2 regions of the Weizmannia sp. FSL W8-0676 genome follow, and region 1 is predicted to be linked to the other one. Evidence: riboswitches for the same ligand, from Rfam matches in the RefSeq annotation. Region 1 holds a riboswitch; the other holds the start of a gene.
What was found. Region 1 has a riboswitch for FMN ahead of ribD (bifunctional diaminohydroxyphosphoribosylaminopyrimidine deaminase/5-amino-6-(5-phosphoribosylamino)uracil reductase RibD). Riboswitches for the same ligand answer to the same signal wherever they lie in the genome.

Region 2: it holds a riboswitch for FMN, as region 1 does, so the genes downstream of both, NST20_RS08360 (ECF transporter S component) here and ribD (bifunctional diaminohydroxyphosphoribosylaminopyrimidine deaminase/5-amino-6-(5-phosphoribosylamino)uracil reductase RibD) in region 1, are expected to answer to the same signal.

What each region holds. Positions count from the first base shown of each region.
Region 1 covers NZ_CP151954.1:3,301,753-3,306,419, forward strand. Annotated here, with positions in the region: gene NST20_RS16145 (bifunctional 3,4-dihydroxy-2-butanone-4-phosphate synthase/GTP cyclohydrolase II) at 1-566, opposite strand, end outside; gene NST20_RS16150 (riboflavin synthase) at 584-1,231, opposite strand; gene ribD (bifunctional diaminohydroxyphosphoribosylaminopyrimidine deaminase/5-amino-6-(5-phosphoribosylamino)uracil reductase RibD) at 1,212-2,333, opposite strand; FMN riboswitch at 2,440-2,579, opposite strand; gene ychF (redox-regulated ATPase YchF) at 2,654-3,754, opposite strand; gene NST20_RS16165 (DUF951 domain-containing protein) at 3,914-4,114, opposite strand; gene NST20_RS16170 (mechanosensitive ion channel family protein) at 4,104-4,667, opposite strand, start outside.
Region 2 covers NZ_CP151954.1:1,710,396-1,715,062, forward strand. Annotated here, with positions in the region: gene NST20_RS08345 (ATP-dependent DNA helicase RecQ) at 1-774, opposite strand, end outside; gene NST20_RS08350 (helix-turn-helix domain-containing protein) at 746-1,822, opposite strand; gene NST20_RS08355 (ferredoxin) at 2,089-2,337, shown strand; gene NST20_RS08360 (ECF transporter S component) at 2,369-2,947, opposite strand; FMN riboswitch at 3,095-3,230, opposite strand; gene NST20_RS08365 (peptidoglycan DD-metalloendopeptidase family protein) at 3,301-4,017, opposite strand; gene NST20_RS08370 (ATP-binding protein) at 4,127-4,667, opposite strand, start outside.

The sequences.
Region 1 (4,667 bases):
GTCACTAGTTTTATGCCGGAATTTTTGGCGATTTCCTCCAGCTGGGGAAGGCGGGCCATCGTGCCGTCTTCATTCATGATTTCGCATATTACGCCTGCCGGATTTGCGCCTGCCAGTTTTGCCAGGTCAACGGCTGCTTCCGTATGGCCGGACCGTTCCAGGACGCCGCCTGCTTTGGCCACTAACGGGAAAATATGCCCCGGCCGGTGAAAATCTTCCGCTTTCACCCCGTCTGCTGCCAGGTGCCGGACCGTTTTGGCACGTTCAAATGCGCTGATGCCGGTGCGAGTGGCGGCATGGTCAATGCTCACGGTGAAGGCCGTTTCATGGCTGTCGGTATTTTGCCGTGCCATCGGATAAAGATCGAGCTGCTGTGCTTTTTCCGCCGTAATCGGTGCACAGATCAGCCCGCGCCCTGCTTTGGCCATCAAATTGATCATTTCCGGTGTCGCTTTTTCCGCAAGGCCGATAAAATCACCTTCGTTTTCCCTGTTTTCATCATCGACGGCAATCACGACTTTTCCGTGCTTTAAGTCTTCTACTGCTTCTTCAATGGTATGAAACAAGTTTTTCACCCCTTTGTTTAAATAAAATCATGTTCTTTCAGAAGCGTCATCATGCCGGTCTCTTTTTCCGCCCATTCTCCGTTCCTGAACAGCCCGGCCATGTACTTGGCCAAAATATCGCATTCAATATTCACGGCATCGCCAATCTTTTTTTCCGGCAATATCGTATGCTGCTGCGTATGCGGCACCAATGAAACGGTTAATTGCCCGCCCGCTGCCCCGAACACGGTCAGGGAAGTGCCGTCGAGTGCAACCGAGCCTTTTGGGATCAGAAAGGCAGACAGGGAGGAGGGAACAGAAATCGTCATGTACACGGCATTTTCCATCCTTTGCTTCAAGCAGACCGTGCCGGTGCCATCGACATGCCCTGTGACAAAATGCCCGCCGAACCGCCCGCCTGCAGCCATTGCCCGTTCAAGGTTGACTTTGCTGCCGATGTTCAGCCCGGCCAATGCCGTGCTGAAAAATGTTTCAGGCATGACATCAGCCGTAAATGCATGCTGCGTATAGGAAGTGACGGTTAAGCAAACGCCGTTCACTGCAATGCTGTCGCCGGGCCGCACATCTTGAAGAACCGTCCTGGCCTGTACGGCAAGCTTAAGGGAGCGGGGGCCTCTTTCCACGCGTTTCAATATGCCGGTTTCTTCAATAATTCCTGTAAACATGCTCCGGCACCCCCTTTTGGACGGCAGCCGTAATTTTTAAATCCGGCCCGATCTGTTCCACTTTTTCAAACCGGAGCGGCAAAGCATCGGCCACCTTGCCAAACCCGTGTCCGCCGAAAGGGGACGGCGCGTTTTGCCCGCCGACCACTTTCGGGGCAATGTAAAAAATATACTGCTGCACTGCGCCTTCTTTTAAAAATGAGCTGTTTACCGTCGCGCCGCCTTCGACGAGCAAAGTCATCACGCCTTTTTTTCCGAGCGCCGCTAACACGTCACGGATCAAGAGGCGGGCATGCGGCATGCGGGCCACTTCGGCATTAAGCTGCTTCAGACATTGTTCTTTTTCTTTTGGTGCATCGCTTCCGCAAAAAATAATGGTTGGCGCATCGCCGTTTAGCACTTTCGCTTCCGGCGGGATGCGCAAATGGGTGTCTAATACAATGCGAATAGGATTTCTCCCTGAATGGGGCAAACGTGCGGTGAGAAGGGGGTTATCTTGGAGAACGGTTTGTATGCCGACAAGTATTGCATCATGCCTGCTTCTTAACCAGCGGGCATCACGCCTTGCTTCTTCACTTGTGATCCATTTGCTGTCACGGGTTTCAGCTGCAATTTTTCCGTCTGCCGTCATGGCGGTTTTGACAGTGACAAACGGTGTTTTCGTTTGAATAAAGTGGAAAAAAGGGCGGTACAACCTTTCCGCTTGTTCCTTCAATACCCCGGTTTCCACTTCTACGCCGGCTTGCCTGAGCTTTTCTATTCCTTTGCCTGCGACAAGCGGATTGGGGTCCAATGCAGCGATATATACTTTTTTGATGCCTTTTTCAATTAAAAAATCTGCGCACGGCGGCGTCTTTCCGTAATGGGTACACGGCTCCAGCGTCACAAAAACTTCAGCGCCCTTTGCAAGCGGCCCGGCCTGTTCCACTGCAAGCCTTTCCGCATGTTTTTCTCCTGCCTTTAAGTGGGCCGCCATCCCGACGATCGTGCCGTTTTTCACGGCGATACTTCCAACCGGGGGATTCGGGGAAGTCTGCCCGGCCACACTTTCGGCCAATTGGAGTGCAAGCTGCATATAATCTTCTTTTTGCAATCCTTTCATGCCTCCTGTATTCAATTTCCGCCAACATACACCCGTGAAAACAAAAAACCCGCACGAAGATGTGCGGGGCAAAACGGCATAATGAAATACGCGTTCCAATAAACGCCTGATCCTTCTCCCATCCAGACTGTTACTGTCGGCTTTGGAATTTCACCAAATCCACCGCATTCCGGAGAATACGGGTCACGGGCTTTGAGTTTCCTCATCACCGCCGGTCGGGAATTGCACCCTGCCCCGAAGGAAAATATTCGACTGATATTTATTTTAACGGATGATTTGAATTTTTTCAATACAATTCGAATATTCGTCCAAAAGTCCTGTTATACATTAAACCTGAAATGCATGACATCGCCGTCCTGGACAACGTAGTCTTTTCCTTCCAGGCGCACTTTTCCGGCTTCTCTTGCAGCTGCCACGCTGCCATATTCGATTAAATCTTCATACGACACCGTTTCAGCCCGGATAAACCCTTTTTCAAAGTCGGAATGGATAATGCCTGCGCATTGCGGGGCTTTCATACCTTTTTTGAATGTCCACGCGCGGACTTCCGGTTCCCCAGCCGTAAAATAAGTCGCAAGGCCAAGCAGGCTGTAAGCAGCTTTAATCAGCTGGTCAAGACCGGATTCCCGGATGCCGAGTTCGGTTAAAAACATTTTTTTCTCATCGTCATCCAGCTCGGCAATTTCTTCTTCAATGCGGGCACATATGACAATCACTTCCGCGCCTTCTTGTTTGGCATATTCGCGCACCTTCCCGACATACGGGTTTGCGGACGGGCCCTGAATGTCGTCTTCACCGACATTGGCCACATACAAAACCGGCTTGCTCGTTAAAAGCTGGAACCCTTTGACGATTTTTTGCTGGTCTTCGGTCAGTTCCACCGCCCGCGCCGGTTTTTCCGCTTCAAAAGCTGCCTTTAATTTGGCCAGCACTTCGTATTCGGCAACGGCTTCTTTATCCTTCTGTTTTGCTATTTTCTCCACACGCCCGATACGCTTGTCCACCGTTTCAAGATCGGCCAGGATCAATTCAAGATTAATTGTTTCGATATCATCAATCGGATCGACTTTCCCGGAAACATGTGTAATGTTCTCGTCCTCAAAACAGCGCACTACATGGCAGATTGCGTCCACCTGGCGGATATGGGAAAGAAACTTGTTCCCGAGCCCTTCCCCTTTGCTCGCGCCCTTGACGATCCCGGCAATATCCGTAAATTCAAAAGTGGTCGGCACCGTTTTTTTCGGATGGTACAGTTCTGTTAATTTTTCCAGCCGTTCGTCCGGCACTTCCACCATGCCGACATTCGGGTCAATCGTACAAAACGGATAGTTCGCAGATTCGGCCCCAGCTTTTGTGATCGCATTAAATAAAGTCGATTTTCCGACATTCGGCAAACCGACAATTCCGGCTGTTAACGCCATTTTATGTCCACTCCTTCAAACATTCTCGTATCTTTCAAGTTTTTCCCGGCCGTATCAAAAACCCCCAGGGTGCCGCTGGATGCGCCCGGTTAACATTTTTCGTTTGCCGGCCTTACTTAACCGCACCCCGGCTCCCAAAAAAAGACACCCATAAAAGGGCTATGCTTCTTCGTGCTTGACGAGGATTTTTTTCAGTTTGCGGGCAAATTCCCTGCGCGGCAGCAGCACGCTGTGTCCGCATCCTTCACATTTAATGCGGATATCCGCCCCCATCCGGATGATTTTCCAGCGGTTTGTGCCGCACGGATGCTGCTTTTTCATTTCCACAATATCATACAACCCGAAATTTTTATCTTCCATGTTCATCCCCCTTTAGAAATTGGCCGGCTAATGTCTCTTCTTTCTCAGTACGGGAATAAGTCACCATTTTAGGATAAGGTGCATGGATGCGATTTTCGTCCAATGCTTTTTTAATTTCTTTTTTCAACACTCTCGCAATATACCAGTGTGCCATCGGGAGGGTCTCCGCCACCACCCTGAGCGTAACATCCGTGGTGCCGAGCTGCTGGACGCCCAACAGTTCAGGCTCTGACACAACTTCTTCGTGCTCTCCCGCAAATGACACCAGTATTTCCTGAATGGCCGCTTCCGCTTTGTCGATATCCTCTTCGTACGGAATACGGACATCCACAACGGCGACGCTGTTATAAATGGACAAATTGGTGACTTCGGAAATATTGCCGTTCGGAATGATGTATAATTCGCCGGTCCAGTTTTTGATTTTTGTTGTCCTGAGCCCGATTTCTTCCACAACGCCTTCGAATTTCCCGATCTGCACCGTATCGCCGACCGAAAACTGGTCTTCAAAGATAATAAAGAATCCGGAAATCACGTCTTTTACAAGGCTTTGTGC
Region 2 (4,667 bases), 1.6 Mb from region 1:
ATAGGCGGCTGCTTCGGCAATCCCCTCCTGCCTTAACCGTGCCGCCATTTCCTCAGCCGCCTTTTTGCTTGAAAAATAGATGATGCCGGGCTTCTGCAAGTTTTTCGCATAGGCAACTAGTTTTTCCTCTTTTTCGCGGTATGAAGGAATCCGGTCTATTTTAATGGCGATATTGGGCCTGTTGACAGAATAAATAAACCGGTTTGGGTCCTTTAAGCCGAGATACTTGCAAATATCGTCCCTCACCTGTTCTGTTGCTGTGGCGGTCAGGGCAAGGGTAAGCGGTGTGCCCAATTGTTTCCGGATTTCGCCAAGGTTTAAGTATTCCGGCCTGAAATCATGGCCCCATTGGGAAATACAATGCGCTTCATCGACTGCAAAGAGCGCAGTCCGGATTTGTTTTAATTTTCCGAGGACATGGCGGTTGTGCAGCATCTCCGGCGAAACAAAGATAAATTTGAAAGCACCCAGATGTGCAAGGGCGGCTTCCCGCTCCGGACCGGTTAAAAATGAATTTAACGCCACCACACTTTTTTCGCCGCGCATTTTCATCTGCTCTGTCTGGTCCTGCATGAGCGATAAAAGCGGGGAAACGATGACGCAGGATCCGTCCAGCAAATAGGCAGGCAACTGGTAGCATAAAGATTTTCCGGTACCGGTCGCAAGCATCGCCAGTGTATCTTTGCCGTCCAGCAGTGAACGGATGACTTCTTCCTGCCCCGCCCGGAATGCGCTGAAGCCGAATTTACTTTTCAAAAAGCTTAAAAGATCCACTGCGGCCCATCCTTTCTGCCAGTACAAGGCGAATATGGAAATACGGGACATCCCCTACTTTTTCTTTAATCGGTTTTAATTTCTTCGTATTTAAATCAGCGGCTGCCCGGATGATCTTTTGTTCTTCATCCTTTGGCACATACCGGTTCAGCGGAAAATCCGGGACCGTTAACGCGATTTCAATCAGATGGTCTTCAATTGTGCTTTGCTTTAACCCTCTCAGCGTGCTGATTTCCGCAATCGTTTTCCCTTGCTTCAAGAAGCCGAATGTCACCAAGGCAGACCGGGTCAGCGGCAGGGCCTTTTGCACATCATGAAGCATTTGGTATAAATACCAGAATGTTTCAGGATCTCCCAGGATGCGCCGGACCATAAAATGAAGCAAATGCAAATATCGATACCAGTACTCCACAGGATCAAGGTGCAGGGCGGAGGCAGCCTGCGTGATTGTATATCCGATCCGGCCCGCACCCGTCAACCGGAGGACAAAAATTTCAGGCTTTTCCGGCGGGCTGCCGGAAAACAGGCTGTAAAATTCACGGTACAGATGCTCCGCTAACGCAATCCTGCTTTTTGTATGCTGTTTCAGCCAGTTTTTTGCCCAAGCCTGCAGAGCCGGGTCCCTTTGAACCGGATAATATACTTTATTTCCATACACTAAGTTGGATACGGCCTGGGTGATGAGATTCAGTCTTTTCCAAAACAGATTTGCCGAATCCTGGTATTTCAAGCCGTCCAGGTAAGGAAACCGTTCTTCCATCCTGCCGGTTGCCAAAAGCAGGGCAGCACCTTTTTCTGTGACCACGCAGGCATCCGGGCCGCTTTTTTGCAGCAACCCGGCCTTTAAAAGGGCTTCTACTTCGCGTGTGAAAGCCTCACGAGAAATAAATGGAAACGTTTGAAAGAGCCTGCCAATCTTGAAAAAATGGGAATCCTGGATCGTCTGTGCTGATTTTTTGCCGTTTAATAGATGAAAAACAGCATAAGGGGTGCGTTCTCCATTCAGGTTGCTGAAGCAATCCAGCAATACAGCCTGTAAAAAAGGCATCTGAATCCTCTCCTGTTCTTTTGCTGAAAAAAGGGGAAAGTGCAAGGAAAAATCGGGGGTTGGTTCTATTTTAACATGGAAACCGGCGATTTGTTTACCATTTTTTTCATTGATTCGACAGGTTTCACGAACCCCGCGGAGCCCGCTATTGAAATAAGAAAAAAAGAGTTTTAAAATGAAGGAGAAACATCGGCATGCCTCCTTGCGCATTACGAGGCTGCCCGTTTTTCTTTTCTGCCGTGATTGAACAGCGAGGAGGAATCAAAATGGCAAAGTTTACAATCGTAGACAAAGATACATGCATCGCTTGCGGCGCTTGTTCCGCCAGCGCTCCTGATATTTTCGACTATGATGATGAAGGGCTCTCTTTCGTCATTTTGGATGATAATAAAGGCATTGCGGAAGTCCCGGAAATATTGGAAGATGACCTGATGGATGCCTTTGAAGGATGCCCGACAGAATCGATTAAAGTTTCCGACAAGCCTTTTGATGGCGATCCGTTAAAATACGAATGAAAAAAAGCAGGCCGTTTGAGCCTGCTTTTTTTCATATTCTTTTTCCCCCAATGGCGGATGCTTTGTCAATCCAATTTTTCATTTTTGTAAACATGAGCATAAACAAAACCGTCACGATGAGGCCTTTCACAAGATTAAAAGGCAGCACGCCCGCCACAATATACGCTTTTACATTCCCGACCGAAAAGTTCATGAAGTACAGGTAAGCCGGTAAAATGACGAAATAATTTAAAATGCTCATACATACCGACATGGATACCGTGCCAGTGACTAGACCTACAGTCATGCCCTTTTTTGTCCGCATCCGTTTGTAAATGAGATATGTCGGCAGGACGAACAGCATCCCTGCAAAAAAGTTTGCCACATTTCCGATCGGTACCCCTGCTTCACTGCCGAGCGATAAATAATTCAGGATATTTTTGACCAGTTCCGCTACAACAGAAGCCATTGGCCCGTAAAGAAGGGCTGCCACCAATACCGGAATGTCGCTGAAATCCACTGTTAAAAACGATGGAAAAGGCGGAACCGGAAATTTAATAAACATCAGCATAAAAGCCAGAGCACTGAGCAACGCGACCGCAACGAATTGCTTTACATCCCATTTCTTCATTTAAACTTCCTCTCTCCTTGTGACCGATTTATCATCAAAGGAAGAAAGGTGCCGCGGACCAAAATGAAAAGCCCCTGACAAAATGCCGGGGGCTTTGTAATAGGCGAGTCCAAATAAGCGTTTAACGCGTCATTAAACACTGGCAACCTTTATCTTCTCCCATCCAGACTATACTGTCGGTTTTGGAATTTCACCAAATCCTGCCGGAAATCCGGCTCGCGGACTGAAAGGCAACTGCCTTATCACCGCCGGTCGGGAATCTCACCCAGCCCCGAAGATAAATCGTATGAAATTTTGATTACAAGCTTATTATACATGCCGGCTGCCATTTTGTGAAGCATTCCGCACCACTTTCATTCATTTATTATTTTCAGCACCTGGCCGGCCATAATCCGGTCCGACCGCAATTTGTTCCAGCTTTTCAGCCTGCCCACGCTCGTATGAAAATGGAGGGCAATGTTCCAGAGCGTGTCGCCTTTTTTCACAGTGTAAGATCCAGGCTGAGGAACGGCGGAAGCATCAAAAACCCCGTAAGGATCATGGGCATTGGCGGAAACCGTCTGGCCCGGCGCGCCTGGTCCGAAGATCAAAAACGGGTCAATGGCGTTTTTCTTATCCGGCGTCCATGGCCCGTTATGCACTTCAAAATGAAGATGGATACCAGTTGAATGGCCGGTCGAACCCATATAGCCGACCACCTTTCCTTTTTCAACATGCTGCCCCGCTCTGACTGCCCTTCCGGCAAGATGGGCGTAAACCGTTTCATAACCGGACGGATGGCGGATAAAAACAACATGGCCGTAGGATGCGGACAAATAGGAACGGGTAACGGTACCTTCTTGGGCGCTGAATATTTTTGCGCGGTATCTTCCGGCAATATCAAGCCCTTTATGTGTGCCGTATCTTGTGTTAAATGTGTCGGAGATCGTCCCTGCCGCCGGAAAAATCCAGTCTTTTGTCGCTTCATGGATATCCGGCCCGGACGCGGACACGCCATTTGCCGAACAGGCAACCCCCAGGCATGCAGCTGCCAATGAAACGAAAAGGCATATTTTGATGTATGCCGGCAATTGATCCACCCCATTTTCGTTTTTTCAATTCCGTTTCAAGCAAAGCCATCTTCTAAGATGCGCAAAAAAACGGGAAAATATACAAAAAAAGGCAGACCCGGCGCAGAGGTCAGCCTTTTTTTGGAAGGAAAAATGAAAAGGTGGTCCCTTCCCCTAATTTGCTTTTGACAAAGATCCGGCCGCCATGCCCTTCGACAATGTTTTTAGCAATCGCAAGGCCCAGCCCTGTTCCCGATTTGCCGCGCGTCCTTGCTTTATCCGCTTTGTAAAAGCGTTCAAATACAAACGGCAAATCCTCGCCCGGAATGCCGGATCCGTTGTCTTCGACGTGTACATATACGCCGCCGGAGGCTTCTTCCTCTTTTACTTTGACGTAACCGTCCGGGGAAGTATGCCGGAGGGCGTTATCAATTAAATTCGTCAGCACCTGTTCAATCCTGTCGGCATCGATTTCAAGGGTAAGATCGCTGTCCGAAGTCTCGCAAACGAGGCCGATTCCTTTTTCTTTCGCGATGCCGTTAAATTTATGGGTAACTCTTTCGATGAAGCTTTTGAATGAGACCGGCTCCATCCTGAACGAAAAATGCCCTGCTTCCATTCTTGCCAGGTCGAGCAGCTCATTGACAAGCCGGCCGATCCTAAGCGTTTCG